4 regions of the Bradyrhizobium sp. USDA 4510 genome follow, and region 4 is predicted to be linked to each of the others. Evidence: predicted binding sites of a transcription regulator. Region 4 holds the regulator's gene; each other region holds the start of a gene.
The links. Region 4 encodes PhoB, which activates phosphate uptake and scavenging genes when phosphate is short. Its sites were predicted from a motif close to TGTCATNNANCTGTCAT; they were not measured.

Region 1 (7,860 bases), 2.3 Mb from region 4:
TAGCGTGAATTTGTCTAGTGCGAGATCGGCTGGCTGGCCGGCAGGGCCACAAAATGGTGCTCCTCGGCACCGAATTCGAGCGCCTCCCCCTCGCCGTCCGGCGGCGCGGGGCGGACGTTCATGCAGCGATCGATGAACACCTGGGCCGACGCCTGCCAGGTGTGGAGCGCGGCAAAATCGACGCAGGCCTGCCGCGGGATGCTGAGCGCCTCCAGGCAGGCATGGCGCAGATCCTCGTCGAGCACGCCGACCGGCGCCGCGCCGATCACGTCGCGGGGACCGGTGACCGGAAAAGCGGCAACCGGCAGGCCGCTCGCCAATGCTTCAAGCAGCACCAGACCAAACGTATCGGTACGGCTCGGGAAAACGAACACATCGGCCGCGGCGTAGATCTCAGCCAATTCTTCCCCATGACGAGCACCGAGGAACACGGCGTCCGGATATTTCCGCTCCAGCGCCGCCCGCGCCGGGCCGTCGCCGACCACGACCTTGGTTCCCGGCAGATCGAGATCGAGGAAGGCCGCGAGATTCTTCTCCACCGCCACCCGGCCGACGCTGAGATAGACCGGCTGCGGCAGGCAGAGATCGACGTCGCGCGGATGGAACAGTGAGGTATCGACGCCGCGCGACCACAGCACCACGTTGCGGAAGCCGCGCTGACGCAACTCGGCCGCCAGCGCCGGGGTCGCCGCCATCACCGCCCGGCTCGGCCGGTGGAACCAGCGCAATGCGCGCCACACCCAGGCTTCCGGGACAGGCGTCCGCGCCGAGACGTATTCGGGGAAGCGGGTATGGAAGCTCGTCGTGAACGGCAGGCCGCGCTTGCGGCAATAGCGGCGCACCGCAAGCCCGATCGGGCCCTCGGTCGCGATATGGATGCTGTCGGGCCTCGCCGCCTCGATCAGACTTGCGACCTTGGCCCGGTAGGGCAGCGCCAGCTTCAGATCGCGATAGCTCGGCATCGCGAAGGTGCGGAACTCGTCCGGCGTCAGGAAGCTCACCTCGACGCCGAGCGATTTCGCCGCCTGTGCCATCATGGTCAGCGTGCGGACAACCCCGTTGACCTGGGGATGCCACGCATCGGTCGCGACCAGGATATGCGTCATGCAGCGCGTGCCGTCACTCGCGGAACCGGCGCGATCCGGCGCACCGGGTCGGTCCAGGTGATGATCTCGAAATGGCCGTCCTCGTGCTCGGCGAGCGCGGTGCAGCTCTCCACCCAGTCGCCGCAATTCATGTAGCGGATGCCGTGCTCGTCATGAATCGTCGCGTAGTGGATGTGGCCGCAGATCACGCCGTCGCAGCCGTGGCGCCGCGCCTCGCCGGCAAGCGTCGCCTCGAACGCGCCAATATAGTTCACCGCCTTCTTGACCTTCAGCTTGGCCCATTGCGACAGCGACCAGTACGGCACGCCGAACATCTTGCGGAAGAAGTTGACGAAGCGATTCATCTGGATCGCGAAGTCGTAGGCCTTGTCGCCGAGATGGGCGAGCCAGCGCGCGTTCTGCACCACGAGATCGAAAATGTCGCCGTGGATCACGAGGTAGCGCTTGCCGTCGGCGCCGGTGTGAACGGTGTTCTCCACCACGTCGATGCCGCCGAAATGCGTGCCGTAATATTTGCGCAGGAACTCGTCGTGGTTGCCCGGGACGTAGATCACCTTGGCGCCCTTGCGCGCCTTGCGCAGCATCTTCTGCACGAAATCATTATGGGTCTGCGGCCAGTACCAGTTCGACTTCAGCGCCCAGCCGTCGACGATATCACCAACAAGGTAGATCGTGTCGGCATCGTGAGAACGGAGGAAGTCGAGCAGGCGGTCGGCTTGCGAACCGCGGGCTCCGAGATGGACATCGGAGATAAACAAAGTGCGAAAGTGCCGCTCGGGACTTTCTTCACTCAAGGAGTCACTTCCCATGCCTGTGCACCTAACAGATTCCTATGACAAGGCGATGACGATCCCTGCGACCCAAGGCCCCACAAACAGTTAACGAGAATCAGCAGTACGCCGCTTCTCTGCGGATAACAGCAGCGTGCGACAATCTGGCGACATCGGCGGTCGCGGCTGTGGGGAAGAGGCGTTGTGTTGCCTGCACAGCGCGATGGAACAGCGAAGCGATCGAATGCGTAGCCCGGATGGAGCGAAGCGCAATCCGGGGTCCTGCATCCGCGGATGAACTGGTCCCGGATTTAGCTGCGCTCCATCCGGGCTACAAGAGCGTCAGTAATATCCGTGGAAGTGATGCACCGGCCCATGGCCGTGGCCGACGGCGAAGCGATCGGCTTCGGCGATCGCCTGCGTGATCCAGGCCTTGGCGTTGCGCACGGAGGTCTCCATGCTCTCGCCCTTCGCGAGCCCTGCGGCGATTGCCGAGGACAGCGAGCAGCCGGTGCCATGCGTATTGGCGGTCGCAATCCGCGGCGCAGCTAGCGCGATGCTGTGCTCGGCGTCGATCAGATAGTCGATGCTCTCGGCGCCGTGCCCATGGCCGCCCTTGACCAGCACCGCGCGACATCCCATCGCCAGCAATCGCTTGCCTTGTCGCTCGACGTCGGCCTCGCTTGAGGCAACCGGGTCGTTCAAGAGCGCCGCCACTTCCGGCAGGTTCGGCGTGATCAGCGAGGCCAGCGGAAACAGCAGGACCTTCAGCGCATCGACCGCCTCGGCGGCAAGCAGCCGATCACCGGAGGTTGCGACCATCACCGGATCGAGCACGACATGGCGCGGCGCCCAGCGCCTCAGCCCATCGGCGATCGCTGCGATCGTGTCGGCCTGCGCCACCATGCCGATCTTGACCGCGCCGACCTCGAGGTCGGAGAACACCGCATCGATCTGGGCGGCGACGAATGACGCGGGCACCGGATGGATGCCGCTGACCCCCATGGTGTTCTGCGCGGTCAGCGCCGTGATCGCGGAGGCGCCATAGACCCCGAGCGCGGCAAAGCTCTTGAGGTCGGCCTGGATGCCCGCCCCGCCCGAGGAGTCCGAGCCGGCAATGGTGAGCGCGACCGGCGTCATCTTGCAGCGCCAGTGGTTGATACGAATGAGACCATCACGAACAAGACCATGGCCTGTCCTAGCCCGGCCGCCGATCGGCAGCAAGTTCGCCTGACTTACCGCAAGTTGGCCTCACCTTGCCCCCCTGCCTCGCCCCCTTGCCTTGGCCGCCCGTTTTGGGCCTATAGTCGCGGAAATCCCCGGAGACGACTTTGATGGTTCCTTTCTTCGTCCAGATCAAATGCAAGCTCGGCCAGTCCTACACCGTCGCCAACGCACTGGCGGAGGCCGAGATTGCGTCCGAGATCTATTCCACCGCGGGCAACTACGACCTCCTGGTCAAGTTCTACGTCGACCACGACACCGACATCGGCCATTTCATCAACGAAAAGGTTCAGGTGATCCCGGGCATCCAGGACACCCTCACGATCATCACCTTCAAGGCGTTCGGCGCGAAGTAGGACGCGCCCGCGAGAGCATGATGAGATGAGGTCGAGCTTGAACGGCATCGAGAGTTCACCTCTCCTTTGGGAGAGGTGAACCGAAACCGCGGCGAGCCGATTCAACCAAACCCATCCCGCTTTACAACTCCTTCTCCTTCTCCTTCTTCACCGGCTTCGGCGGTCCCTCGACCGGCGGCAGCGACTTGATGTACTCGGCGATCGCGTCGCGGTCCGACGACGACAGTCGCGAGGTGTTGCGGATCACGCGCACCATGGATCCGCCCGCGCTATCGCCGTCCGGCGTCTGGCCGCTCTCGAGGAAATAGGCGATATCCTTCACACTCCAGTCCGAGATCCCCCTCGGCGTGATGTTGGGCACCCAGCCTTCGCCCTCCGGATTCGGACCACCGGCGAAGCGCTGCGCGGTGACGATGCCGCCGAGGACATTGCGCGGGCTGTGGCACTCGGCGCAATGGCCGAAGCTGTTGACGAGATAGGCGCCGCGGTACCAATGCGCCGAGCGGCTTGCATCCGCGATGAACGGCTTGCCGTTCATGAACAGGAATTTCCAGACCCCGACATTGCGCCTGATGTTGAACGGAAACGGCAAATCATGGTCGCGCACCTTGCCGGCGACCGGCGGCAAGGTCTTCAGATAGGCGAACAGGTCGCGCACATCGCTGACCCTGGCGTGCTGATAGGACGGATACGGAAACGCCGGGAAATAGTGCGCGCCCGACGGCGAGGTGCCCTTCATGACCGCGGTGACGAAATCGGCCTCGCTCCAGCGGCCGATGCCGTCGTTCGGGTCGGACGAGATGTTCGGCGCGTAGAAGGTGCCAAATGGCGAGGGGATCGCGAGCCCGCCGCCGAGCTTCGTGCGGTCGTCCTGCTTCGGCACGGCATGGCAGGAGGAACATCCCCCGGCATTGAACGTTGTGAGGCCGTTGGCCAGGTCAGGCTGATAGGCAGGCAGCGCGTCGGCGGCAACGGTCGTGGGGATCGTCAGCCACCAGAACACGCCAAAGCCGATTGCGCCGGCCAGAATCGCCAGGAGGAAAATTCGTCGCAGCATTCACCGATCCGTCATTGGTCGCGTCAGTTCATGGACCAGTATGATGGCAACCAGTCGGACAAGCTCGCATCAAATTTGCCGCACCCACGATCATTTGGGGAATAAATCCGAAAAGCTGCTGTTTGAAGATTGCAACCATCCTGTGACGTCAAAGGGGAGAGAACCATGTCGAACAAGACCTTGCTTGCCACGCTGACGCTCGGCGCCGCCATCGCCCTCGCCGGTCCGGCCTTTGCCGAGAAGTTCACGGCGAAGCTGGACAGCAAGAGCGAAGTGCCGCCGAATTCCAGCGCCGCCACCGGCACCGCCGACATCGACTATGATGCCGCCAGCAAGAAGCTGAGCTGGAAGCTGACCTATTCCGGCCTGTCGGGTCCGGCCACCGCCGCGCATTTCCACGGCCCCGCCGAGGCCGGCAAGAATTCCGGTGTCGCGGTCGCCATCCCGAACGCGACGTCGAGCCCGGTCGAAGGCAGCGCAACATTGACCGACGCGCAGGCCGCCGATCTGCTCGCAGGCAAGTACTATGTCAACGTTCACACCGCGGCCAATCCGGGCGGTGAGATCCGCGGCCAGGTCACGAAATGAGCTAAATCAAACTGATAACTTGAGCTGTCCATCAAGACCAGCGACGGTATTTCTGTTTTATGCGGAGCTTCGTCTCTCAAGAAGGGTTCGCCGAAACGACGACCCCTTCCTTAGATTGCTTAGCGCGTTGTTCCAGACCAGGGATTCGATGAATTTCTGATACGTTTCAAATATGAAACATATCGCCCACGCCAACTCCTCCATGCCTCAAGATGTCGGCACCTGGCTCCTGATCGAAGTTGCCAACGTACCATCCTTGCACATCGACGCCAGCGGCCGCCCAGCTGCCAGCGTACACGAACGAGGAGCCGGTCGACAAAAACATATCTGCTCCAGATACTCCAGGGAGATACCTGAAAATATCGTCCTTTCCATCACCGCTGAAATCACCAACGTACCACTTTCCGCTATTTCCGGCACCAGTCCAACTACCAGCATCGACGAATGAGGAGCCAGTCGACAAGAAGACGTGTGCGCCGGATACTCCCGGCTCGTACCGGAGAATATCCGACTTACCGTCACCATTGAAATCTCCGACGAACCATCCCTCACTACCGTTGCCAGCGGGTGTCCAATCGATCGGATCGGTGAAATTAGTACCGTTTGAGAGCAGCACCTCCGCTCCCGAGACGCCGGCATTGTACCGGAATATGTCATCTTTGCCGTCGCCGTTGAAGTCGCCAACGTACCATTTCCCGTCATTGCCCGCTGGCGTCCAATCGGTCGGATTACCAAACGAGCTGCCATTGGAGAGCAGAACCTCAGCACCGGAGATGCCTGGATCATACCGGAGTACGTCGCTTTTTTCGTCACCGTTAAAATCACCAACGAACCATCCCTCGCTGCCATTACCAGCCGGCGTCCAACTTTTAGTGCTTCCAAAGTTCGCTGAGGCATTTAACTGAACTTCCGCCCCCGACACCCCCGCAGAGTAGGAAAAGATGTCGTCCAAGCCATCGCCATTGAAATCACCGACGTACCAATGACCATCATTGTCGACTGACGTCCACGCGCCGCTGTAGTGAAATTGCGTAGGCTCGACGAATACGCCGTAGGTGCCCGTATTCGAACCAAACGCGCTGGCATCGACGTAGTATAGTCCGGCTGTACTTGGATTGAAGATGATACGAGAATTTAGCCCGGGCCCACTGTCATCATCTGTCGCAACTAAGATCCCTGACGCATCATGAAGATTTAGGAGTGGGTCCAACAAGGTGCCCGTCTCGGTTGCCGTGCCGCTCTCACGGATTGTGTAAGACTGCCCTACGCTTAACGCAGTGCTGAACCAATCATGATCGCCAACGAATTGCGTGCTGCCGGTTAAGAATGCGCTATTCGAGTTTAGGGACGCTTTTGTACTAGGACCACCTATCCCGTCATCCACGATAGTAACGTCGTTAAAAATGAACTCTTCGATGCTATTCAACGTATCAGTCCCTTGGGCATTGCCAGAGACCGCATAGTGGTGATTGTCACCTTCAGTGATCGCGAACTGGCTCAGTGACCCGGCAAAAACGACGGCATCAAATCCGCCGTTTCCCGAAAGTATGTTGTTGATTGTGTTGCCATAGAGCGTGTCGTTTCCGCTTCCGCCTACCGCGTTTTCAATGACCACTCCCGCGGCAATAGCAATGTTGTCAGTGTCGCCGCCAGTGCTCGAAAAATGACCAATATCAGTACTGTTGTTTACTCGTAGATCGATGACTTGGTTTTGCGAATAACTCGAAAAGTCGAAGGTATCAGTACCGCCCGCATCCCATACCGCGAAGACGGCATGCTGATTTGACGATGTGATGCTGTACACGCCTCCGACAGTTGAATTGAATCCGTACACGTCGTCGCCGGCCCGAGTGGAATTATTTGAGCCGTAGAGCCGTTGGATCGCCGCGATGTCATCAAGAGCGGGCGTTTCGTTGTAGACAGAAAATGCCCCCCCTGTATTAACTTCGCTGAAATAACTCATCACCGAGTATTGTCGGGTATCCTCAATGTACGCCGCATTGCTATTGTAGGTAATTGTTTGGCCAGGTCCCGCGTTGTACGCCCCTGGGTGCTCCAACCCGAGCGCATGACCGATCTCGTGGATCATCGATTCCCACTCGTATGTACCTGGGTTGACGGCATCCGCGTTTGCGAAAGCTAGATTGAAGAAGACGTCGCCGTCCGAACTCGTAGCCACCTGGTTGTTTGAACTAGGGTAAAACGCGAACGCTTCGGAGCTATCGTTTGGATCGTTATAATTCCGGAAGAGAATAGTTGCGTTGTTGGTGTTGCCCTGATCGGAAAACGTGATTCCGGAGACACTGGACCAAAATGCCAAAGCTGCTCGCGCGGCCGCCTGCTCTGAAGCCATAAACGCGGAAAACCCACTGACATTGTGGCCAGTAACGGAATAGCCAGCTGCGGACGACGCGAACCCGAACGTAATGGGACCCGTTGCGACTCCAAGTGTGGTGCCCCAGTGATAGTTATCTCGGGTGATCTGGACACCCGCTTGGCTGATCGTCTTGTCAGACGTCGGGTTTGATATGGGATCACCCAGATCAGCCGAGCCAAAACCATCGACTATGAAAAGATCGTCGCTCAAAATATTCTTCATCAGAAGCCCTCATCTTGGCCTGCACCCGGTTTGCATGACACGGGGTTAAGCTAATCCAGCTTTCCGTTCGAACTCCATAGGACTCAGATAATCGATCGTCGAGTGCCTTCGTTCGGGGTTGTAGAAGCGCTCGATGTAGTCGAATACATCCGCTCTTGCT
Region 2 (7,860 bases), 5.8 Mb from region 4:
GGGCATCAGGATCGATGCGCTGGCTGCGGCACTCGCCGATCACAAGCGGCGCGGCATCACGCCGAAATACATCTACACCATCCCGACAGTGCAGAACCCGACCGGCTCGATCCTTCCCGAGAGCCGCCGCGCCGGGATGCTGAAGCTGTCAAGGGAATACGGCGTGCCGATCTTCGAGGACGATTGCTATGCCGATTTGATCTGGAACGGCGAACGGCCGCCCGCGATCTATGCGATGAGTAAGCATGGCGGCGTGATCCATATCGGCTCGTTCTCCAAATCGATCGCGCCTGCGCTGCGGGTCGGCTTCATCGTAGCGCCCTGGGGGATCATGTCGCGAATGCTGCCGCTGAAGACCGACGCCGGCTCCGGCGCACTGGAGCAGATGGTGCTCGCGGAATATTGCGCACCGAATTTTTCGACCCATGTGCCGCGCCTGACCAAGGGCCTGCGCGCCAAGCTCGATACGCTGATGGAGGCGTTGAACGAGCAGTTCGGCACCGCGGCCGAATTCGAGGCGCCCAAGGGCGGCATCTTCCTCTGGGTCAAGCTGCCCGACAATGTCGACACGCTGAAGCTCTATCAGGCGGCGCTTGCCGCCGGCGTCTCGATCAATCCGGGACCGGAATGGTCGACCAGCAAGGCCCATTCCGGCAGCCGGCTCCGCCTCTGCTTCGCCAGCCCCTCGCACGAGCAGATCCGCGAGGGCGTTGCCGCGCTGGCCGAGGTGTGCCGCAAGGAGTTCGGCGTGCCGGCGCGCAGCAGCAATGTGGAGAAGCGCGGCTAGATCATGATGACTTTGCGCTGAAGCGAGTTGCGGACTCCGATTCACCTCGCCCCTGCGGGGAGAGGTCGGAACGCATCGTCAGATGCGTTCCGTGTGAGGGGGAGCCTCCGCAACCTCAGCTATCACCGGATATGCGGAGGCAGCCCCTCACCCCAACCCTCTCCCCGTAAGAACGGGGCGAGGGAGCGCAGCGCGCTTGCGGTCGCCATTCGATCTGATCTCATCATGCTCTACGGATCTGCGCGCCTACCTCACCGAGAACGGCGCCTGATAGGGCCGGCCGAACGGCACGCCGTTGACCACGGTCTGCACCGGCTTTAGCAGCAGATTGCCGTCGCGCTTGTTGTTGCGGGTATCGACGAAGGAGACCGGGCCTTCGACGAGATCCATGATCGCGACGTCGCCGGGCGCGCCACGCTGCAGGGTGCCGACCTTCGGGGTCCGGTTGATGATCCGCGCCGGCGCCGAGGTCGCCATCGCCACCACCTGATCCAGCGACGAGCCCATCGCCAGGAACTTGCTCATCACGTTCGGCAGGAACGGAATGCCGGGCGAGTTGCCCGAGAAGACGTGGATGTCGGAGGAGATCGTATCGGGCGCGCAGCCGGCGGGGATCGCGACTTCGGCCACCGTGAAATCGAAGCTGCCGCCGCCATGGCCGACGTCGAACAGCACGCCGCGCTGCTTGGCCGCGAGCGCCGCCGGCAACAGCTTGCCCTCCTGGACGATATTGGTGAAAGCGCCGGACATGTTCGGCGCGCCGGAATAGGCGTGGGTCAGGATATCGCCCGGCCGCAGCAGATCGAGGATGTCGGACATCAGCTCCCTGGTCTCGACGCCGCCGATATGTACCATCATCCGCGCCGGCCAGCCGCACATCTCGCAGGCCTGGATGCCGCGCTTCAGCGGCTCGAGGCCGTGCTTGAAGATGACGTTTTCCGACATCCGCACCTTGACCCCGATCAGGAAGTCGGGGTTCTCGGCCAGCGCCATCGCGCAGGCTTCGACCTGGGCGTTGTCGATGTTGTAGAGCTCGGCCACCGGGAATGCCGACAGGCCGTTGTTGGCGATGTGGACGAAGGCGTAGATCCGCGCCCGCGATTGCGCGACGATGAAGCGCCGCAGCGCCGCGAGGTTGTTGACGCCGGCGTCGCCCGCCGAGACCACCGTCGTGGTGCCCTGGAATTGCACCAGCTCGTCGGCGGGAATGCCGATCGCCGATCCGTACGGGTAGACGTGGCAGTGCAGATCGACCAGACCCGGCATCACGAGCTTGCCCGACGCGTCAATGGTCCTGGCGGCGCGAGCAGCCGCGATATCGTCTTCGATCGCCTCGATGATGCCCCAGCGGATGCCGATGTCGCGCTTGCCGCGCAGCGACTGGCTGGGATCGATGACATCGCCGTTCTTGATCACGAGGTCGAACTTGTCGTCCGGCCCCATCGCCGCAGCGGCCGGCCTCGCGATGGCTGCGGCAGCGGCCGATCCCGTCACTTTCAAAAAATCCCGGCGTGAAAATTCGCTCATGGCAACGTCCCCCCGAACATTGATTTTTATGGCGCGATGATGCGTCGGACGCAGCGGTTAGGCAAGGCCGGGAAAGCCGCCCGTGCGCTCGCTCATCGGTTGTGCGCACCAACACGCGACGGCAGCAGCGTTCGAGGCAGTTGCTGAACAAGCGTTCAGAAAACTCCTCTGATTCCTGCGGAACGTTTCAATCTCCGTACGGTTTTCTCTTCGCTTATTTGAGGAGGATGAGATGAAAAAGATTGGCTTTGTTCTCGCGGCGGTTGGTGCGCTTGCGGTGGCCGTTCCGTCGATCGCGAGCGCCGAGACGGTCGTGATCAGACATGGCGGTCATCATCACTGGGACCGCGGCTGGGGCGCACGCGCCGAAATGCGCCATGACCGTGGCTGGCATCGCGGTTGGCATCATGGCTGGCATCACGGCCATGACCGGACGGTGATCATCAAGCGTCATCACTACTAAGGACCGACACAACGGAAAATGGCTCCTCACGGAGCCATTTTCTTTTCTGCTTCCTCAGGGCCAGCGGCCTCAATCCCACGCCGGCGCAAACCCCGGATTGACGCAGCGCATGTCCTTGGGCAGCGCGGCAATCGCCTTGCGGTCCGCGTCGTCGAGCTTGACCTTCAGTGCGTCGAGATTGGCCTTTTGGCTTTCGGCGCGCGAGGCTTTCGGAATAGCCGCCACTCCATCCTGATCGAGCAGCCATTTCAGCGCCACCTGCGCCGCGGTCGCATCATGCTTGCTGCCGATTTTCGCCAGCGTCTCGTCGGTGGCGAAGCGGCCCTGGGCGAGCGGACAATAGGCCACCAGCGGGATCGATTTCGCGGCGAGATATTTGCGCACCGGCGTCTGGTCCAGCATCGCGTGATATTCGATCTGGTTGCAGGCGATCGGCGCCTTGATGTCCTCGACCACGGTCTTGAGCAGCGCGGTGGTGAAATTGGCGACGCCGATCGCGCGAGTGCGGCCTTCCTCCCTCAGCTTCATCAGCGTCTCGAAGACGGCAGGCAGCTTCATACTCCGCGACGGCCAGTGCACCAGATAGAGATCGACGTGATCGAGCCGCAGCTTCTTCAGGCTGGCGTCGAACGCTGTCCGGATCGCATCCGGCGCCAGGTTCTCGTGCCAGACCTTGGTGGTCACGTGCAGGTCCCTGCGCGCGACATTCGAGGCAGCGATCGCCGCCCCGATCGCCTCTTCATTGCCGTACATCTCGGCGGTGTCGATATGCCGATAGCCGAGCCCAAGCGCGCTCTCGACCGCCGCGCGGCAGGTATCGCCCTGCATGCGGAAGGTGCCGAGCCCGAGCTGCGGCAGGCTGATGCCCTGTGTCTGCAGATTTTCCATGGATAGCTCCTGACGCGTGGGACGCCGATGCCATCGACGACGTCACGCCAGCAAATCGTTTCGTGGGAATGAAATTGGCAGGACTGCCGACACGCAGTCTGCCCGCAAACCGGGCCCTCGGGCAAGACGCCGGCAATCAAGATGTCGCGACGGATCAGAGACGGCGCTAGATGTGCTGCGCCATGATCTGGCCGGGCCGCGCGTCCGGCCGCGGCTCGATATAGACCGACCAGAGGTCGTGGTTGTCGACGTCCTTCAGCGTCACCGTCATCACGCCGGTCTTGCCGTCGATGTCGACGCGGCCGAAGAATTGCAGCCCGAAGCACGGCGCGAGATTGTCGCCCTGCTCGGCCGAGCAGCCCTTCTGGTACATCGCCTTCGGGCCAAAGGTGTTGTCGAGCTCGCCCGGCGACCAGGTGCCGGCATGCAGCGGACCGGAGACGAACTCCCAGAACGGCTCGAACTCCTGGAACACCGCGCGGTTCGGATCATAGTGATGCGCGGCGGTGTAGTGCATGTCGGCGGTGAGCCACACCGTGTTGCGGACCCCGGCGCGCTTCATGAAGGACAACAGATCGGCGATCTCGTGCTCGCGCCGCGCGGGCGGCCCGTCGCCGAGCGCGACCGCATCGAGGCTGACGAGGCCGATCGGCAGATCCGCCGCGATCACCTTCCAGACAGCATCCGACGCCACCAGCTCCCGCTTCAGCCAGGCGAGCTGGCTCTGGCCGAGGATGCAGGCGTGGTCCGGATCGCCCTGCTTGTTCCAGCTGGAATCGCGATAGGAGCGCATGTCGATGATGAAGACGTCGAGCAGCGGCCCGTAGGGAATCTTGCGGTAGACGCGGCCATCGCGCTCCGGCATCAGCCGCATGGGCATGAATTCGTGGAAGGCGCGGCGTGCCCGTGCCACCAGGCGCGAGCTGCCGTCCGCCTCATAGCCGGTCGCATCGGTGGTGCCGAGTGGCGACCAGTCGTCGGCCACCTCGTGGTCGTCCCACTGCGCGAACATCGGCACCTCGGCGTGGAAGGCGCGGAAACTCTCGTCGAGCCAGTTGTATTTGTAGTTGCCGCGAAACTGATCGAGGCTCTGCGCGACGACGGATTTCTCCTCGGTGACGATGTTGCGCCAGATCTCACCGTTTGGGAGTTTCTGCTCCGACGGCACCGTGCAATCGGCGTAGATGTGATCGCCGGAATGGATGAAGAAGTCCGGACGCTCGTCCAGCATGGTGCGGTAGCTGCGCAAGCCGCCGCGCGCGGGGTCGATGCCCCAGCCCTGCCCGACGACGTCGCCGGACCAGACGAACGAGACGGGACGCCGGTCGGCCGGCGCGGTTCGGAAATGGCCGACCCGGCTTTCGCCTGATGTGCCCTCGCGGTCCTCGAAGCGCACGCGATAGAACAGGTCCTGGCCCGGCGGCAGGCCGTCGAGCAGCAGCTTGGCGGTGAAGTCGCGCTCGGGCAGCGCATCGGCGGACACGGTGCGCAGGATGCTGGCGAAGCTTTCGACCGCGGCGCATTCGATGTGCATCCGCGCGGCGCGATCGGCGCGCGCCCAGATGACAGCGGAATCGCTTGCCACGTCGCCGGACTGGATGCCCGCAATCGCGGGCCGATCCGCGGCGCGGCTCAGATACGGTCTTGCCAGCGCGCCGAATCCCGCCAGCGCCGCGGTCGACGCCGAGCGCACCAGAAGCTGGCGCCGGGTGAGGCCTCGCCGCCTCGCGGAGTTCGCTGTCGGCATCGAATAACCTTCGTCGAATCGCAACGAAGGTTTTGCCTGCGCTCCTTGACTCCGGCCTTACGGTTTCTTGACTCTCCGCCGACGGTTTTGCGACGGCGGGATGACTCGGGGGCGGCTGCTGGGACGGCGGCCCCGGATATCGAGCGCTCAAGCACCAAACCCGTCATCCTGAGGAGGTCGCGAAGCGGCCGTCTCGAAGGATGAACGGCCCGTCCGTGGCCGATCCATCCTTCGAGACGGCCGCTTCGCTCGCACCTCAGGATGACGGGTCAAGGATTGACGCACTTCGAGAAAGCAGAGGCGCGAGAGCGCCGCCTCACCGATGCCAGTTGCAGATGCCGCCGGTGCGGCACGGCCAGGTCTGGATCCGTGTGTCACGGGCCTCCGCATCGAGCGGGTTCGAGTGGCGGCGCGCGAGCTTGGCACGGGCGGGCACGCGCGCTTCCGCGCGCTTCTTCTCGTGCGGCGCGGTCACCCTAGTGGTCCGCACGGCTTTCTTCGGCGCGACTTTCGGCTCCTCGACCTGCGGCTCGACATTCGCATGCTGATCGGGGCCATGGTCGGTCTTCGCCTCGACCGGAACGGGCTCGAACAGCGCCGGCGGGCCAAGCGGCTTCGGCGACAACACTGCGCGTGAAAGATCGAGGCTGAAGAACTCGCTGGGGCGATACTCGTCAGCCAACGCCACGCCGCCCAAAGCCAGGCACGCGGTACAAACGGTTGCAACAAAAGCGTTTTTCAGGACCATCAAACGGCCTCCTGAAATCACTCGAACAGACAGCCATCATGTAGGGGCTCGGGCGTACGAATCCAGCCACCGCTTGCAGGCAGGGTTGCCGGTCAACCAGGGCGGCTGTGGAAAGTTCCCCGGCCTTACTCCGCCGCCTGCGCCAGCGGCTGGCTGATCGCGCGCTCCAGCCGAGCGCATTCGGTGCGGTAGCGGGCGACGTTGCCCTCCTTGATGTGGCCATAACCACGCACGAGCTCCGCAGCCTTCGCCAGCGCCACGAGGCGCGGCAAGTCGAGCGGCTTCTTGCCGTCGAGGTGACGCAGGATCATCGCCGAATACTCGACCGGCAATGCGCGCTCCATCTTGCGCTCGGCGGTATAGCCGAAGATGTCGAAGGCGGTGCCGCGCAGGCCCTTCAGCCTTGCAAGCATGCCGAACGCCGTGAAGATCCACGGACCGAATTCACGCTTCTGCAGCCGCCCGGTGACGGGATCGCGCTGGGCCAGCAGCGGCGGCGCCAGCAAGACCTTCAAGCCGGAATTGCCTTGGAATTGTTCCCTCAAGGCCTTGCTGAACTCGCCGTCGGAATAGAGCCGCGCGACTTCGTATTCATCCTTGTAGGCCATCAGCTTGAACAGGCCCTTTGCGAAGGCCTCCGTCAGGTCCTGCGAGCCCGGCGCGGCCGCCGCCTCGGCGGTGCGGACGCGCGCTACATCGTCGAGATAGCGCCTGGCGTAGGCCGCGTCCTGATAGTCGGTGAGGAATTTGGCGCGGAACGCGATCGCCTCATCAAGCGTCTTCTTGGCCGGCGCGGCGCCGGCGCTCTTGAAGCGTGCGGCGCTGACCACGCGTTGCAGATCATGCGCGGCGAGCCGGCCCCACGAGAACGCGGTCTTGTTCATCTCGATGGCGGCGCCGTTGAGCTCGATCGCCTTCAGGATCGCTTCCAGCGACAGCGGGATCGCGCCGCGCTGAAAGGCAAAACCGAGCATGAAGGCGTTGGTGGCGATGCTGTCGCCCATCAGCGCGGTGGCAAGCCCGGTGGCATCGAGGATATCGAGGTCGCCAGGCGTCACCGCGCCGTTTAGCGCATCGCGCATCGAGCTGGCTTCGAAGTCGATATCGGGATCGATCACGAAGCTCGCGGTCGGCAAGAGATCGGCGTTGACCACGGCGCGGGTGACGCCGCGCTCGGCGCGGCTCAGCGCTGGCACGCTGGTGGCGACGACGAGGTCGCAGCCGAGGATCAGGTTGGCATTGCCCGGTGCGATGCGCACCGTGGTCAGCATGTCGGAGGCGGGCGCGAGCCGGACATGGCTCATCACGGCGCCGTTCTTCTGCGACAGGCCGGTGAAGTCGAGCGTCGAACAGGCGAGCCCCTCGACATGCGCGGCCATGCCGAGCAGCGCGCCGATGGTGATCACACCGGTGCCGCCGATGCCGGTGATCAGGATGTTGTAGGGATTGCTCAACGCGGCCACAGGCGGCGTCGGCAAGTCGGCGAACAACGCCTTGGGTTCGGCGGCAGCGCGGTCCGCCTTGCGCAGCTTGGGGTCCTGCACCATCACAAAGCTCGGGCAAAAGCCCTCGATGCAGGAGAAATCCTTGTTGCAGTTCGACTGGTCGATGCGGCGCTTGCGGCCGAGTTCGGTCTCCAGCGGCTGCACCGAGACGCAGTTCGACGCCACCGAGCAGTCGCCGCAACCCTCGCAGACGCG
Region 3 (7,860 bases), 5.3 Mb from region 4:
GAAGATGGTCGGACGGACATAGAAGCCCTTGTTGACGCCCTCGGGCAGGCCCGGGCCGCCGGCGACGAGCGTTGCGCCCTCGTCGATGCCCTTCTGGATCAGCGCCTGGATCTTGTCCCACTGGCCGCGGTTGACCACCGGACCGATCGTGGTGCCGTCCGCACGCGGATCGCCGGCCTTGGTCTTGTCGGCGACGCCCTTCGCGATGGCGGCCACTTCCTTCATCTTGGAGAGCGGCACGATCATGCGCGACGGCGCGTTGCAGGACTGGCCCGAGTTGTTGAACATGTGCATCACGCCGCCGGTCACCGCCTTGGTCAGGTCGGCACCGTCGAGGATCACGTTCGGCGACTTGCCGCCGAGCTCCTGGCTGACGCGCTTCACGGTCGGCGCCGCACGCTTGGCGACGTCGACGCCGGCGCGGGTCGAACCGGTGAACGAGATCATGTCGATGTCCGGGTGCTCGCTCATCGCGGCACCTACCTCCGGGCCGAGGCCGTTGAGCAGGTTGAACACACCCTTCGGCACGCCGGCTTCATGGAGGATTTCCGCAAAGATCAGCGCCGAGGTCGGGGTGAACTCCGACGGCTTCAGGATCATGGTGCAGCCGGCGGCGAGCGCGGGCGCGACCTTGCAGGCGATCTGGTTGAGCGGCCAGTTCCAGGGGGTGATCATGCCGACGACGCCGACCGGCTCGCGCACGATCACGGCGGTGCCCATGGTCTCCTCGAACTCGTACTTCTTCAGCACTTCGAGGGTGTTCATGAGGTGGCCAAGGCCGGCGCCGGCCTGCAGCTTCTCGGCCATCGGCAACGGCGCGCCCATTTCGTCGGAGACGGCGGCGCCGATCTCCTTCATGCGGCCCTTGTAGACCTCGACGATCTTGGTGAGCAGCGCGACGCGCTCCTCGCGGCTGGTCCGGGAAAAGGTCTCGAAGGCGCGCTTGGCGGCGGCGACTGCCTTGTCGACATCGGCCTTGGAGCCGAGCGCAATCTCATACATCGCTTCTTCGGTCGCCGGATTGACGACCGGGGTGGACTTGCCTTTGACGACGGGATCGACCCAGGCGCCGTCGATGTAGAATTGCATGCGATTGACCATCGGAAACCTCTTGTACGGGGCGTATGGAATGGGGAACGAAAGCGTTCGGCAGGCATCCTTGCACGAAAGCCCGGCGAATTGAACCCGCCATATGCGGGACGCGGCTCGTGCGCGCGAACAGCATATAATGTCGCTATCGCGCAGGTGGCAAGGTTGGCCTCGTCGCCCCGGCGAAGGCCGGGGCCCATAACCACCGCCGGCAATTGGTAAAGGGTGCTGTTAGAACGAGTCGCGTTTACTTGCTGCCAGTTGTGGTAATGGGTCCCGGCCTTCGCCGGGACGACGATGTGGCTACACCGCCATCTTGCGATGCCGCACCGGGGCGCCGACCGAGACGCTTTCCGCCGCGTCAATGATGGCATTGGCGTCGATGCCATAGTGGCGGTAGAGGTCGCCGATCGTGCCGGTCTGGCCGAAATGCTCGACACCGAGCGCCTCGACACGGTGGCCGCGCACGCTGCCGAGCCAGCCGAGCGTTGCCGGATGGCCGTCGATCACGGTCACAATGCCGCAGTCGCGGCCGAGCGGCACCAGCATGCGCTCGATGTGACTCAAATGCTGCGCGCCGCGGCGGTCACGGCGCAAATTCCGCGCGGCGGACCAACCCGCATAGAGCCGGTCGGCGGAGGTGACCGCCAGCAGACCGACGTCGCGGTGGCTCTCGCCGATCAGGCCGACCGCCTCGATCGCCTCCGGCGCGACGGTGCCGGTATACGCAATGACGATGTCGCAGTTCGGGCCCGGCTTGCGGATCCAATAGGCGCCGTCGGTGATGTCGCGCTGCAGGTCCGGGGTCATGATCCGTTGCGGCTGCTCCAGCGTACGGGTCGAGAGTCGCAAGTAAACCGAACCACCCTCGGCACCCTCGCGCTGCATGTGGCCAAAGCCCCAGCCCATGATCACGGCAAGTTCATCGACGAAGGCCGGATCGAACGAGGCGAGCCCGTCCTGCCCGATCCCGATCAAGGGCGTCTTGATCGACTGATGCGCGCCGCCTTCCGGCGCCAGCGAGATGCCCGACGGCGTCGCCGCCACCATGAAGCGGGCATCCTGGTAGCAGGCATAGTTCAGCGCATCGAGGCCGCGTTCGATGAAGGGATCGTACAGCGTGCCGACCGGCAACAGCCGCGCGCCGTTGATCTGGTGCGACAGGCCGAGCGCCGACAGCATGATGAACAGATTCATCTCGGCGATGCCGAGCTCGAGGTGCTGTCCCTTCGGCGAATATTCCCAGGTGTAGGCGGACGGGATCTTCTCCTGCCGGAACAAGTCGTGGTTCTCCGCCTTCGCGAACAGGCCGCGGCGGTTGACCCAGGCGCCGAGATTGGTCGACACGGTGACATCGGGCGATGCGGTGACGATGCGCGAGGCGAGTTCGCTATCGCCGCGCGCCAGCTCGTGCAGCACGAGACCAAAACCCTGTTGCGTCGACATCTGCGCCGAGGCCTTGAAGGCCAGCCGTTCCGGCACGTCGATTTCTGGCGCCGACAGGCGGCGGCGCCCCTCGCGGTTGAACGGCGACTCGGCCAGGAATGCCTCGAGCTTCGCAGGCTCCTGCGAAAGGCCCTCGAACTTGTCCCACTCGTGGCCGGGGCGGATATTCTGCGCGGCGCGCCATTTCTCCATCTGGGCGACCGTCATCAGGCCGGCGTGGTTATCCTTGTGGCCCTGCATCGGCAGGCCGACACCCTTGATGGTATAGGCGATGAAGCAGACCGGCCGATCATGGTCGATCGCCTCGAAGGCCTCGATCATGCTCGCCATGTCGTGGCCGCCGAGATTCGACATCAGCGCCAGCAACTCGTCGTCGCTGCGGCGCTCGATCAGCGCCGACACCTCGCCCTGGTCGCCGATGTCGTCGCGCAGATGCTTGCGGAACGCGGCGCCGCCCTGGAAGCAGAGCGCGGCGTACATCTGGTTCGGGCAGTTGTCGATCCAGCGCCGCAGCGCCTCGCCGCCGGGCTCGGCGAACGCCTCGAGCATCAGCTTGCCGTACTTCACGATCACCACGTCCCAGCCGAAGTTGCGGAACATGGTCTCGAACTTGGCCCACAGCCCCTCGCGCACCACGGCGTCGAGCGACTGCCTGTTGTAGTCGACCACCCACCATGTGTTGCGCAGGCCGTGCTTCCAGCCTTCGAGCAGCGCCTCGAAGATGTTGCCCTCGTCCATCTCGGCGTCGCCGACCAGCGCGATCATGCGGCCCTCCGGCCGGTCCTGCAGCCAGCCATGCGCCTTGACGTAATCCTGCACCAGCGAGGCGAACAGCGTCTGCGCGACGCCGAGGCCGACCGAGCCGGTCGAGAAGTCGACGTCGTCGCTGTCCTTGGTGCGCGAGGGGTAGGACTGCGCGCCCTTGTAGCCGCGAAAATTCTCCAGCTTGTCGCGGGTTTGGTGGCCGAACAGATACTGGATGGCGTGGAACACCGGGCTCGCATGCGGCTTCACCGCGACGCGGTCCTGCGGGCGCAACACCGAGAAATAAAGCGCCGACATGATGTTGGCGAGCGAGGCCGACGAGGCCTGGTGGCCGCCGACCTTCAACCCGTCGGTAGAGGGCCGCACATGGTTGGCGTGATGGATGGTCCATGACGACAGCCACAGCACCTTGCGGGCCAGGGCGGACAGCATGTCGAGGCGTTCAGGCGCGATTCCCATGGCAATGCTCCGGGCGATATGCCGGAATGTTACTGCCGCAGGCGGCGGCGAAAATCTCAATTCCACGCGACAGCACAGGAAAAATTGGGATAAATTCCCACGATCCGACTTCAACTGACGAGTTCATCCCAATGCCTGCCCTCGATGCCATCGACCGCAAGATCCTGAGTCTGCTCCAGACCGACAGCCGCATGACCATGCAGGAACTCGCCGACAAGGTCGGGCTGTCGGTGTCGCCTTGCCACCGCCGGGTCAAGCTGCTCGAGGAGCGCGGCGTGATCTCTCGCTACATCGCAACCGTCGACCAGAAGTCGATCGGGCTGCACGTCTCCGTCTTCATCTCGATCAAGCTGGCGCGGCAGAAGGAGGAAGACCTCAACCGCTTCGCGCGCGCGATCTCGAAATGGGACGAGGTGCTCGAATGCTATCTGATGACCGGCAACCGCGACTATCTGCTGCGCGTCGTCGCCGCCGACCTTTCCTCCTATGAGGCATTCCTGAAGAACAAGCTGACCCGGCTCGACGGCATCGCCTCTATCGAGTCGAGCTTTGCGCTGAGCCAGGTGAAGTATTCGACGGCGTTGCCGGTGTGAGGGCGTTGGTTGGTCACTCGAATGACGCCAACCCCACAGTGTCGTCCCGGCGAAGGCCGGGACCCATACGGCGCAGCAGTTGTTGTGAGAGGGACTCGTCGTTGCAGCATCGCTTAACAATTTGCATTTGGGGTTATGGGTTCCCTGCTTTCGCAGGGACGGCACTGAGTGTGTGAATCGTCCGAGCTTTGCATCTCGTTCCGTTTTGCAAAAGAGGCTTGCGCCGTCGGGCAACCCAGTGATTGGCGCTGGCGCCCTGCCCGGCTGGACGGCCTCGCCGCGACAACCAGGCTACGGCGCGATCCATATCCCAATCACGATGATGGCCAGTGAGACGGCAATGACCAGCATATCGGTGGTGAGCCAATCCGGCATTCCGTTTGATGGCTGCTCGCTCATGTCCGCGACTCCTTCTGTTCGCGTCGAGCCGATATGCTGGAGCGGACCGGCGCGAACGAGGATGAACTGGTTCACATAAAGCTAGGAAAAAGCGGCAAATTCCGCGTGTTTTAGCGCGCTCAAGTTGCGCCACACGGTCGATCTGCCGCGCAGGTTTCTGAACATGTTCGACAACGCCGACGCTTCGGCACAGTCACCATCGTCGTCGTTCAACGCGCTGCGAGAGGCGGCTGAACGTCGCCGGATTGTCGGCGCAACTCGGCGCCGACCTGCCGCCACGCGACAGGCCGCACACGGCCGACGAAGTGGCCGAGGTAGTGGACTCGCCGCCCCGTCCTGATCCTCACAGCACCTTGCGCTGTGCGAGGTTCTTCATCAGCGCACCGACGCCGAAGGTCCAGGGCTCGCATTCGTCGCTATTGCGCATCCGGTTGACCAGCTTGCCGAGCTGCGGCGCGGCGATGGTCACGATGTCGTCGCGCTTGTGGGTAAAACCCTCGCCCTTGGCATCGCGATCCTTGACCGGCGCGAACATCGTGCCGAGGAACAGCGCAAATCCATCAGGATATTGATGCACGGGGCCGATGGTCTGGGCGACCAGATCGGTCGGGTCGCGGCTGATCTTGCTGATCGAGGAATGGCCCTCGAGCACGAAGCCGTCTGCGCCAGTCACGGTCAGGCCGACATCCATCTTCCTGACATCGTCGAGCGAGAAGGTCTGGTCGAATAGCCGGAGCAGCGGGCCGATCGCGCAGGAAGCGTTGTTGTCCTTGGCCTTCGACAGCAACAGCGCCGAGCGCCCCTCGAAGTCGCGCAGATTGACGTCGTTGCCCAGCGCGGCGCCGACGATCTTGCCGGCGGCGGAGACAACAAGCACGACCTCCGGCTCCGGATTATTCCAGGTCGACTTCGGATGCAGCCCGGCATCCATGCCTGATCCGACCGAGGACAGCGTCGGCGCCTTGGTGAACACTTCGGCGTCGGGACCGATGCCGACCTCGAGATACTGGCTCCAGGCATTCTGATCGATCAGCACCTGCTTCAGTTTCACCGCCTGCTCGGAGCCGGGCTTCAGCTTGGAGAGATCGTCGCCGACCAGGCGCACCACTTCCTTGCGGATCGCGTCCGCCGAGGACGGATTGCCGCGCGCCCGCTCCTCGATCACGCGCTCCAGCATCGAGATCGCGAAGGTGACGCCGGCGGCCTTCAGCACCTGGAGATCGACCGGCGCCAGCAGGTGCGGCCTGGCCTTGTCGCGGCCGTCGGGCGGGGTGTTGGCGAGGATCGCCTCGAAATCGCCGATCCGCTCGCCGCCCGTGGCGCGCAGCGCGGCCGCGGGATCGCTTTCCTCGCAGAGCGCGCTCACCGTCGGGAACCGCGCCGTGACATCGAACACACCGTCTGCCCGCACCGCGACGACGGCGGGCCCGCCGGCCTGCGGCAACCAGACCCGCCCGACCAGCGTGCCGGCGGTGCCGTCCTCCGGCAGGACGTCTTTTGGCGTGAGCGAAATCATCGGCACATCTCCCTTTTTGGTTTTGTCGGCTTGTTAGCACAGTCCGCCCGGCGGCGTGAAACAGCGGTCACGGCATTGTCATAGAGGGGTAACATCGCCCGTCAATGCTGCCGTCCGATCCATCTAACACACTGAAAGACGGACCTTCATGACGACCTCAGCCCTCACCGACGAAGCCTCCCGGGATGAAGCCTTGCGGGACGAAGCCTTGCGGGATGAAGCCTTGCGCGCCCGCATCCATCAGGAGATGGCCGACAGCCTCGACGAGGAACTCGAGCTCGAGCTCGACGACATGAGGCTCGACGAGCTCGACCATGACGGCGCCGCCGGCAGGCCGTCGATCGACCGCAAGTTCTATTTCCGCGAATTGCTGCGGCTGCAGGGCGAACTGGTCAAGCTGCAGGACTGGGTGCAGCACGAGAAGAAGAAGGTCGTCGTGCTGTTCGAGGGCCGCGATTCCGCCGGCAAGGGCGGCGTGATCAAGCGCATCACCCAGCGGCTCAACCCGCGGGTCTGCCGGATCGCGGCGCTGCCGGCGCCGAACGAGCGCGAGCGCACGCAATGGTACTTCCAGCGCTATGTCTCGCATCTGCCGGCCGGCGGCGAGATCGTGCTGTTCGACCGCAGCTGGTACAACCGCGCCGGCGTCGAGAAGGTGATGGGGTTCTGCAGCGACGAGCAGTATGAGGAATTCTTCAACTCGGTGCCGGAATTCGAGCGCATGCTGATCCGCTCCGGCACCGTCCTCCTGAAATACAGGTTCTCGATCACCGACGAGGAACAGGCGTTCCGCTTCTCGATGCGGATCCAGGATCCGCTGAAGCAGTGGAAGCTGAGCCCGATGGACGTCGAGGCGCGGACCCGCTGGGAGCTCTACACCAAGGCCAAGGAAACGATGCTGGAACGCACGCACCTGCAGGACTCGCCGTGGTGGATCGTCGATGCAGTCGACAAGAAGCGCGCCCGGCTCAACTGCATCTCGCATCTCTTGAGCCAGATCCCCTATCAGGCGGTCACCCACCAGCCGGTGGTGCTGCCGCCGCGGGTGCGCAACCCGGACTATCACCGCGGCCCGATCCCGCAGGAGATGTACGTGCCGGGACGATATTGATTCTGGGCACGAGCACGCTCTGTCCTCCCCCGCTTACGGGGAGGATCACTAAATCGCGATTGGAGATTGTGAGGCAGCTCACTGGTCCTTTTGCGCCCTCCCTTTAAACCAGAGGTTGCTCGCAATTCGCGGGCTAGAAGGAGGCGTACGCTATGTTGAAAGAACATCTTGAAAGCAAAAGCTCGGCGACCGACCAGCCAGAAAGCTATAAGGGTGTTGCGACACATGCTATCCAAACCCTTGACCTCAGTTGGAGCGCGCCTATTCGTTACGGCGATTGCAAGCTGTCCGGCTTCTTGAACGGCACCCTGAACAACGGCCCCACTCTCAGGCTTCGTTCTGACGGAACAGCAGAATTGCTGGCAAAATTTTTCTCGACCGACGACGGTGATGTTTGGGTTATCGATCGTCTCGTTCTTTTGGACATTCACGGGACGGTGCTTTTTCAATTTCCACACCTTTCAAGTCCAGAAACCCAGACA
Region 4 (7,860 bases):
AGTGGCGGACCAGCTTGATCACGCCCTCCATCGCTTCCGCGCCGGAATTGCAGAAGAACACGAAGTCGGCAAAGCTCTGCTCGCACAGCCGCGCGGCAAGCACCTCGCCGTCCGGGCTCTTGAACAGGTTCGACATGTGCCAGAGCTTGGTCGCCTGTTCCTGCAGCGCCTTGACGAGATGCGGATGCGCGTGCCCGAGCGCGTTGACCGCGACGCCCGAGGTGAAATCGAGATAGCGGTCGCCGTTGGTTGCGATCAGCCAGGCGCCCTCACCGCGCTCGAAACCGAGATCGACCCTGGCGAAGACGGGGAGCAGATGCGACGTGGCAGCGTTGGTCATGACGATCACTGACGGTTTTTAAGCCGACAATTGCCGCGCGCCTTGACGCCAGCGCAGCAACGGCCAGCTTCGGAAAACAAAACGGCCGCCTTTGCGGGCGGCACGTGGCGGGCATTCTATGCTGCGGTCGGTAAGTGTCAATCGCCACGAAGTGGCCTTCCTGCAATGCGAAACGAGCGCAATCCGGAGCATTCCGGTGCGGTGGAAAAGCCTCATCGCGATGCTTAACTGTGTGGGAACATGTGGACGCACGACCGCGGACTCTTGCGCCAGAGTCACGCCATATTGTAGCGTTTGGCCTGTCGGGTACGACATCTCGTGCGGCGGTACTGGACCCTCTAAGTAGCCTTTGTGTCTCGCGTAAACGTTCGGGCGCAACACCGTGCCCGGCGAGGGCTAAGGGATTCTGGCCGCAGGGATATTTGTCCAGATTGGCTCGCAGCGCCGCTCCAATGATTGGCCGGCGCTACGCGAAGGGAAGAATGCGATGACTGTATTGACCTGGTCCGACGATCGCGTCGAGCAGCTGAAGAAGCTCTGGGAGTCCGGCCTGTCGGCCAGCCAGATCGCGGCGGAACTTGGCAATGTGACGCGAAACGCCGTGATCGGCAAAGTGCATCGGCTCGGCCTCTCCGGCCGCGCCAAGGCACCCTCCACGGCCGCGCCGCGGCAGCGCAAGGCCCGCCCCGCCCAGCACATGATGCGGGTGGCGCGCCCGGTCTCGCGCGGCAACACCGCGCTGGCGCACGCCTTCGAGGCCGAGATGGAGCCCGATCCGATCTCCTACGACAATGTGGTGCCGATGAGCCAGCGGCTGTCGCTGCTCGAGCTCAACGAGGCCACCTGTCACTGGCCGGTCGGCGATCCCTCGAGCCCGGAATTCTTCTTCTGCGGCGGCAAAGCGCTCGGCGGCCTGCCCTATTGCGCGCATCACTCGCGCGTCGCCTACCAGCCCGCCGCCGATCGCCGCCGGCCGTCGGCGAAACCGCAGATCAAGTGAGCACTCGGGAAAACGACGGAAGACCTCAAAGACAAATCCCCGCGAAAGCGGGGATTTTTTTGTGTGACCCAGCCCGGCTATATCACCAGCGTCGTCCCGGCGCAGGCCGGGACCCATAACCACGAATGGGTGTTGTTAGAAAGCCGTCTGGCCGCGTGCCGATTGCGCTGGCCGCAGCGTATGGGTCCCGGGTTTCGCCGGGACGACGCCGTGTTGCGGTTTATGAATGCCGCATGGCCGTTACGGCTGCGGCTCGGCCTTGGCAAAGCGGTCGTCGAGCGCGTAGCCGGCGCCGCGCACAGTGCGGATCGGATCCTGCTCGCGGCCCGGATTGAGCAGCTTGCGCAGGCGGCCGATATGCACGTCGACGGTGCGCTCATCGATGTAGATGTCGCGGCCCCAGACGCTGTCGAGCAATTGCTCGCGGCTGAACACGCGGCCGGGATGCTCAAGGAAGAATTCGAGCAGGCGATACTCGGTCGGCCCGAGATCGATCGGACGGCCCGAGCGCGCCACGCGGCGCTTCTCGCGGTCGAGCTCGATGTCGCCGTAGGTCAGCACGGTCGCAAGCCGCTCCGGGCTGGCGCGGCGCAACAGGCCCTTCACCCGCGCCAGCAGCTCCGGCACCGAGAACGGCTTGACGATGTAATCGTCCGCGCCGGTGGCAAGCCCGCGCACGCGCTCGCTTTCCTCGCCGCGCGCGGTCAGCATGATGATCGGAAGCTGCTTGGTCTCGGGCCGCGCCCGCAGGCGGCGGCACAGTTCGATGCCGGACAGGCCCGGCAGCATCCAGTCCAGCACCACGAGGTCGGGAACGCGCTCCTTCAGCCTTGTATCCGCATCGTCGCCGCGCCCCACCGTCTCGACATCGTAGCCTTCCGCATCGAGATTGTAGCGCAACAGCGTCGTCAGCGCTTCCTCGTCTTCGACTACCAGAATGCGTGCGCTCATCGGTTTAAGTTCTTTCTCTGTGGTGATCCGTTGCCCAGACGCAAACCGAAACGCTTACTTCCTTGAGCATAGTCCCCGCGGAAACGATTTGTCGCGAGGATCATCCAGTTTCGCTCTTGCCGGTTCCGTGCTTGCCGATCATGCCTCAGTTGCCCGGCACCGTGGTGGCAAAAGTGGTCATGTCGCCCTTCGGGCGCTTGTCGGTGATCTGCTGGCCCTCGATCATGTAGAACACGGTCTCGGCGATATTGGTGGCGTGATCGCCGATCCGCTCGATGTTCTTGGCGCAGAACATCAGATGGATGCAGAACGAGATGTTGCGCGGATCTTCCATCATGTAGGTGAGCAGTTCGCGGAACAGCGAGGTGCAGATCGCATCGACCTCCTCGTCGCCCTTCCAGACGTTCATCGCCGCCGGCAGGTCGTGCGCGGCATAGGCGTCGAGCACCGACTTGACCTGCGACAGCACGAGGTCGGTCATGTGCTCGAGGCCGCGGATCAGCTTCAGCGGCTGGAAATCGCTCTCCAGCGCCGCGACGCGCTTGCCCATGTTCTTGGCGAGGTCGCCGATCCGCTCGAGGTCGGTGGCGACGCGCATCGCGCTGACGATCTCACGCAGATCGATCGCCATCGGCTGGCGGCGGGCGATCGTCAGCACCGCCCGCTCTTCGATGTTGCGCTGCAGATTGTCGATCTCGATGTCGGCGGCGACCACGCGCTTGCCGAGCGCGACGTCGCGACGGATCAGCGCGTCGACCGACTCGGTAATCATCCGTTCGACCAGGCCGCCCATCTCGGCGACCAGGCGAGTCAACTCCTGCAGGTCGCTGTCGAATGCCTTGGCGGTATGTTCAGAAGCCATCGCTTGTCTCCCTCAACCATGATCCCGGGGATCATGGTTTCGTGTCCTGAATTTTAGCATGACCTGATCGGAAAACCGGTTTCCACTTTTCCGGATCATGCGCCGGTCAACCGAACCGGCCGGTGATGTAGTCCTGGGTGCGCCGATCGCTCGGTGAGGTGAATATCTTGTTGGTGTCGTCGAACTCGATCAGCTCGCCGAGATACATGAAGGCGGTCTTATCGGAGACGCGCGCCGCCTGCTGCATGTTGTGGGTGACGATCGCGATCGTGTAGTCCTCGGAGAGCTCCTGGATCAGCTCCTCGACCTTGGCGGTCGAGATCGGGTCGAGCGCCGAGCACGGCTCGTCGAACAGGATCACCTCGGGACGCACCGCCACGGTGCGCGCGATGCACAGGCGCTGCTGCTGGCCGCCGGAGAGCGACAGGCCGGAGGCGTTCAGCTTGTCCTTGACCTCGTTCCACAGCGCGCCGCCGCGCAGCGCCTTCTCGACCCGGTCGTCCATCTCGGACTTCGAGATCTTCTCATAGAGGCGGATGCCGAAGGCGATGTTCTCGTAGATCGTCATCGGGAACGGCGTCGGCTTCTGGAACACCATGCCGACCCGCGCGCGCAGCAAGTTGAGGTCGAGCTTGGGGTCGAGAATGTTGGTCTGGTCCAGCATCAGCTGGCCGACCGCGCGCTGACCCGGATACAGGTCGTACATCCGGTTGAAAATGCGCAGCAGGGTCGACTTGCCGCAGCCGGACGGGCCGATGAACGCCGTGACGCGGTTGGTGCCGAGCGCCAGGTTGATGTTCTTCAGCGCGTGGTGCTCGCCGTAATAGAAGTTGAGGTTGCGCACCGTGACTTTCGGCGGCGCTTCCGGCAGCGGAACCTGGGGAATGTGGCCTGCGGCAGTCGTGGAGACGGAAAGCTCGGTCATTTTGCGGCCCTTTCGGCACCAAGGATACGCGCGCCGATATTCAACGCGAGCACGGTGAATGTGATGAGCAGCGCGCCGCTCCACGCCAGCTCTTTCCAGTAGGCGTAGGGGCTCTGCACGAAGTTGTTGATGGTCACTGGCAGGTTGGCCATCGTCTTGGTCAGATCCAGGCTGAAGAACTGGTTCGACAGCGCGGTGAACAGCAGCGGCGCGGTCTCGCCGGCGACGCGGGCGGTCGCCAGCAGCACACCGGTGATCAGACCCGATCGCGCGGCACGATAAGCGATCCGCTTGATCACCAGCGAACGCGGCAGGCCGAGCGCGGAGGCGGCCTCGCGCAGCGGATTGGGCACCAAGAGCAGCATGTCCTCGGTGGTGCGCAGCACGACCGGGATCACGATCACCGCGAGCGCAAGGCTGCCTGCGATCGCCGAGAAGCCGCGCATCGGCACCACCACCGCACCATAGATGAACAGGCCGATGATGATCGAGGGCGCGCTGAGCAGGATGTCGTTGATGAAGCGGATCACCGAGGTCAGCTTGTCGTGCTTGCCGTATTCGGCGAGGTAGGTGCCGGCGAACAGGCCAAGCGGCGCGCCGATGCCGACGCCGATCACGGTCATGATGACCGAGCCGACGATGGCGTTGAGCAAGCCGCCTTCGGTCGAGCCGGGCGGCGGCGTGTTCTGGGTGAACAGCTGCACGCTGAGGCCGGCAAGGCCGTTATAGAGCAGCGTGATCAGGATCAGCGCCAGCCAGGTAACGCCGAACAGCGCCGCGCCGACACAGAGTGCGCGGATGACGATGTCGCTGCGGCGGCGGGATTTGTAGATCGGGTTCATGGCGTTACTTCCCCGCCTTCTTTTCAAGCCGCATCAGCATCAGCCGCGCGCCGGCGAGCACGAAGAAGGTCAGCACGAACAACAGCAGGCCGAGCAGGATCAGGCCGGACTGGTGCAGGCCGTCGCTCTCGGCGAATTCGCTGGCGATCGCCGCCGAGATCGTGGTGCCCGGCGCGAAGATCGACGACGAGATCCGGAACGAGTTGCCGATGATGAAGGTCACCGCCATGGTCTCGCCGAGGGCGCGGCCGAGCGCCAGCATGATGCCGCCGATCACGCCGACGCGGGTGTAGGGGATCACGACGCTGCGGACGACTTCCCAGGTGGTGCAGCCCATGCCGTAGGCGGCCTCTTTCAGCACCGGCGGCACGGTCTTGAACACGTCGACCGAGATCGCGGTGATGAAGGGCAGCACCATGATCGCAAGGATCAGCGCGGCGTTGAACAGGCTGAGATAGGACGGCGGGCCTGCGAACACCGCGCCCAGCACCGGGACGCCCTCGAAGATCCGGATCATGAAGGGCTGGAACGTGTTGGCCAGGAACGGGCCGAGCACGAAGAAGCCCCACATGCCGTAGATGATCGAGGGGATGCCGGCGAGCAGCTCGATCGCGATGCCGATCGGGCGGCGCAGCATTTGCGGGCAGAGCTCGGTGAGGAACACGGCGATGCCGATGCCGACCGGAATGGCGATCAGCATCGCGATGACCGAGGTGATCAGGGTGCCGTAGATCGGGCCGAGCGCGCCGAGCACCGGCGGATCGGCCGAGGGTGCCCAGCGCTGCGTCCAGAGGAAGGCGATGCCGTATTCCTTCATCGCCGGCCAGGCGCCGACGATCAGCGACAGGATGATGCCGCCGAGGATCAACAGAACCGAAATCGCCGAGATGCGGGTGATCCAATAGAAGGTGAGGTCACCGAGCTTGAAGGCGCTGAGGGCCTTGGCGCGATCGTAAGGTCCCGCGGCTTCCATCACATCGCTCTGAACAGCCATGTCTGCCACGCCAATCCCCTCTTTAGTATGCAAAAGCCACGCAAACCGCTACGCCCCGAAGCGATCTTCACTGACGCATTTGGCCGGGCGCCGTCGTTCCAGCCACGCCCCTTGAGGCGCGAACCCCGGCCTCGATCCCGCGCTTGTTGCCGCAGTGATGGAGACCGGGTCTTGGTCGCTCGACCTGTGCCGCGATCGAGTCGGCACAGGCCCTGTCGCAGCGTCGGACTTAGCTCTTGATGTCCGACGACCAGGTCTTCTCGATCAGCTTGACGACCGAGTCCGGCATCGGGATGTAGTCGAGCTCTTCGGCCGCCTTGTCGCCCTTCTCGAAGGCGTACTTGAAGAACTTGAGCGCTTCCTGCGAGGCCGCCTTGTCGGTCGAGTCCTTGTGCATCAGGATGAAGGTCGCCGCGGTGATCGGCCAGGAGGCTTCGCCCGGCTGGTCGGTCAGTATCACGTAGTAGCCGGGAGCCTTGGCCCAGTCGGCATTCGAGGCGGCAGCCTGGAAGGCAGCCATGGTCGGCTGCACGGTCTTGCCGGCCTTGTTGACCAGCCCGGTGTAGGTCAGCTTGTTCTGCTTGGCGTAGGCATACTCGACATAGCCGATAGCGTTCTTGGTCTGGCTGATGTTGCCGGCAACGCCTTCGTTGCCCTTGGCGCCGACGCCGACCGGCCATTCGACCGCGGTGCCGGAACCGACCTTGGACTTCCAGTCGGCGTTCGACTTGGAGAGATAGTCGGTGAAGTTGAAGGTGGTGCCCGAACCGTCCGAACGGCGCACGACGGTGATGGCATCGCCCGGCAGGGTCAGCTTCGGATTGAGCTTGGCGATCGCCGCGTCATTCCACTTGGTGATCTTGCCGAGATAGATGTCGCCGAGCACTTCGCCCGACAGGATCAGGTCACCCGGCTTGATGCCTTCGAGGTTCACGACCGGGACGATCGCGCCCATCACCATCGGCCACTGGACGAGGCCGTCCTTCTCGAGTTGCTCGTGCTTGAGCGGCGCGTCGGTGGCGCCGAAGGTCACGGTCTTGGCCTGGATCTGCTTGATGCCGGCGCCGGAGCCGATCGACTGGTAGTTCAGACCGTTGCCGGTCTCCTTCTTGTAGGCGTCAGCCCACTTCGAATAGATCGGGAACGGAAACGTCGCGCCCGCGCCGGTAATATCGGCAGCGAAGGCCGACGTCGAAGCGGCGATCACGCCGGCTGCGACGATTGCTTTGATGAAATTCATGGGTGGTCTCCATCCAGTGAGCGAAGCGCCGAATGCGCCCGATCGCGCTCACGCCGGTCCATCTAGGAGCGGTCGGTGCTGCTTTTACGAAGGTTGGATGACAGTTGGATGACAGTACTAAGCTTCTGAAAACGCTTAGCTTTGAGTTGGTAACGGGGTCTTCGGCCGGGGAAAACAGGCGGTAAAAGTGGCCCCGTTCTTCGGCACGCTCTCGATCAAAAGACGCCCGCGATGACGGTTAAGAATATGTTTCACCAACGATAATCCGAGGCCCGTTCCGCCCTGGTTGCGGCTGTCGCCGACGTCGACCCGGTAGAAGCGCTCGGTCAGCCGCGGCAGGTGCTCGGGGGCGATGCCGGGGCCGAAATCCCGTACCATGACACGGATTTCGGGGGCCCCTTCGCCCGATGCACCCGAAACGGCCTGATTCAGCGACACTATGACGCGCCCCCCTGAGGCGCCGTATTTGAGGGCATTCTCGATCAGGTTCTCGAACAGGCGGAGCAGTTCCTCGCGGTCGCCGGCGATCATGACCGGAGCCTGAGGCAGGTCGACCTCGATCTCGACCTGGCGCTCGCTGGCCAGTGCCTCGAGCCCGTCGGCGACCTGGCGGATGATCGGCACGATGTCGATCGAGGCCTCGGGCCGCACATGGGCCGACAACTCGACCCGCGACAGCGACAGCAAATCGTCGATCAGCCGCGCC

Region 1: a site for PhoB is predicted at 1,939-1,955, ahead of ACVMDN_RS23185 (UDP-2,3-diacylglucosamine diphosphatase). Genes of this name have one in related genera too.
Region 2: a site for PhoB is predicted at 5,502-5,518, ahead of ACVMDN_RS06725 (alkaline phosphatase D family protein). Genes of this name have one in related genera too.
Region 3: a site for PhoB is predicted at 6,344-6,360, ahead of ppk2 (polyphosphate kinase 2). Genes of this name have one in related genera too.

What each region holds. Positions count from the first base shown of each region.
Region 1 covers NZ_JBSSBT010000001.1:4,976,982-4,984,841, forward strand. The annotation lists gene ACVMDN_RS23180 (glycosyltransferase family 4 protein) at 15-1,106, opposite strand; gene ACVMDN_RS23185 (UDP-2,3-diacylglucosamine diphosphatase) at 1,103-1,915, opposite strand; gene thiD (bifunctional hydroxymethylpyrimidine kinase/phosphomethylpyrimidine kinase) at 2,219-3,016, opposite strand; gene ACVMDN_RS23195 (Lrp/AsnC ligand binding domain-containing protein) at 3,211-3,456, shown strand; gene ACVMDN_RS23200 (c-type cytochrome) at 3,578-4,513, opposite strand; gene ACVMDN_RS23205 (CHRD domain-containing protein) at 4,679-5,101, shown strand; gene ACVMDN_RS23210 (M10 family metallopeptidase C-terminal domain-containing protein) at 5,268-7,700, opposite strand; partial or broken gene ACVMDN_RS23215 (IS3 family transposase) at 7,746-7,860, opposite strand, start outside.
Region 2 covers NZ_JBSSBT010000001.1:1,516,523-1,524,382, reverse strand. The annotation lists gene ACVMDN_RS06745 (aminotransferase-like domain-containing protein) at 1-787, shown strand, start outside; gene ACVMDN_RS06740 (amidohydrolase family protein) at 1,034-2,314, opposite strand; gene ACVMDN_RS06735 (hypothetical protein) at 2,547-2,777, shown strand; gene ACVMDN_RS06730 (aldo/keto reductase) at 2,847-3,665, opposite strand; gene ACVMDN_RS06725 (alkaline phosphatase D family protein) at 3,832-5,412, opposite strand; gene ACVMDN_RS06720 (hypothetical protein) at 5,729-6,160, opposite strand; gene ACVMDN_RS06715 (indolepyruvate ferredoxin oxidoreductase family protein) at 6,286-7,860, opposite strand, start outside.
Region 3 covers NZ_JBSSBT010000001.1:1,985,760-1,993,619, reverse strand. The annotation lists gene ACVMDN_RS08810 (aldehyde dehydrogenase family protein) at 1-1,101, opposite strand, end outside; gene ACVMDN_RS08805 (transketolase) at 1,393-3,759, opposite strand; gene ACVMDN_RS08800 (Lrp/AsnC family transcriptional regulator) at 3,891-4,352, shown strand; gene ACVMDN_RS08795 (fumarylacetoacetate hydrolase family protein) at 5,095-6,267, opposite strand; gene ppk2 (polyphosphate kinase 2) at 6,515-7,378, shown strand; gene ACVMDN_RS08785 (DUF6294 family protein) at 7,531-7,860, shown strand, end outside.
Region 4 covers NZ_JBSSBT010000001.1:7,326,054-7,333,913, forward strand. The annotation lists gene ACVMDN_RS34140 (aspartate aminotransferase family protein) at 1-340, opposite strand, end outside; gene ACVMDN_RS34145 (GcrA family cell cycle regulator) at 828-1,340, shown strand; gene phoB (phosphate regulon transcriptional regulator PhoB) at 1,581-2,291, opposite strand; gene phoU (phosphate signaling complex protein PhoU) at 2,437-3,153, opposite strand; gene pstB (phosphate ABC transporter ATP-binding protein PstB) at 3,260-4,078, opposite strand; gene pstA (phosphate ABC transporter permease PstA) at 4,075-4,920, opposite strand; gene pstC (phosphate ABC transporter permease subunit PstC) at 4,925-5,914, opposite strand; gene pstS (phosphate ABC transporter substrate-binding protein PstS) at 6,144-7,154, opposite strand; gene ACVMDN_RS34180 (ATP-binding protein) at 7,290-7,860, opposite strand, start outside.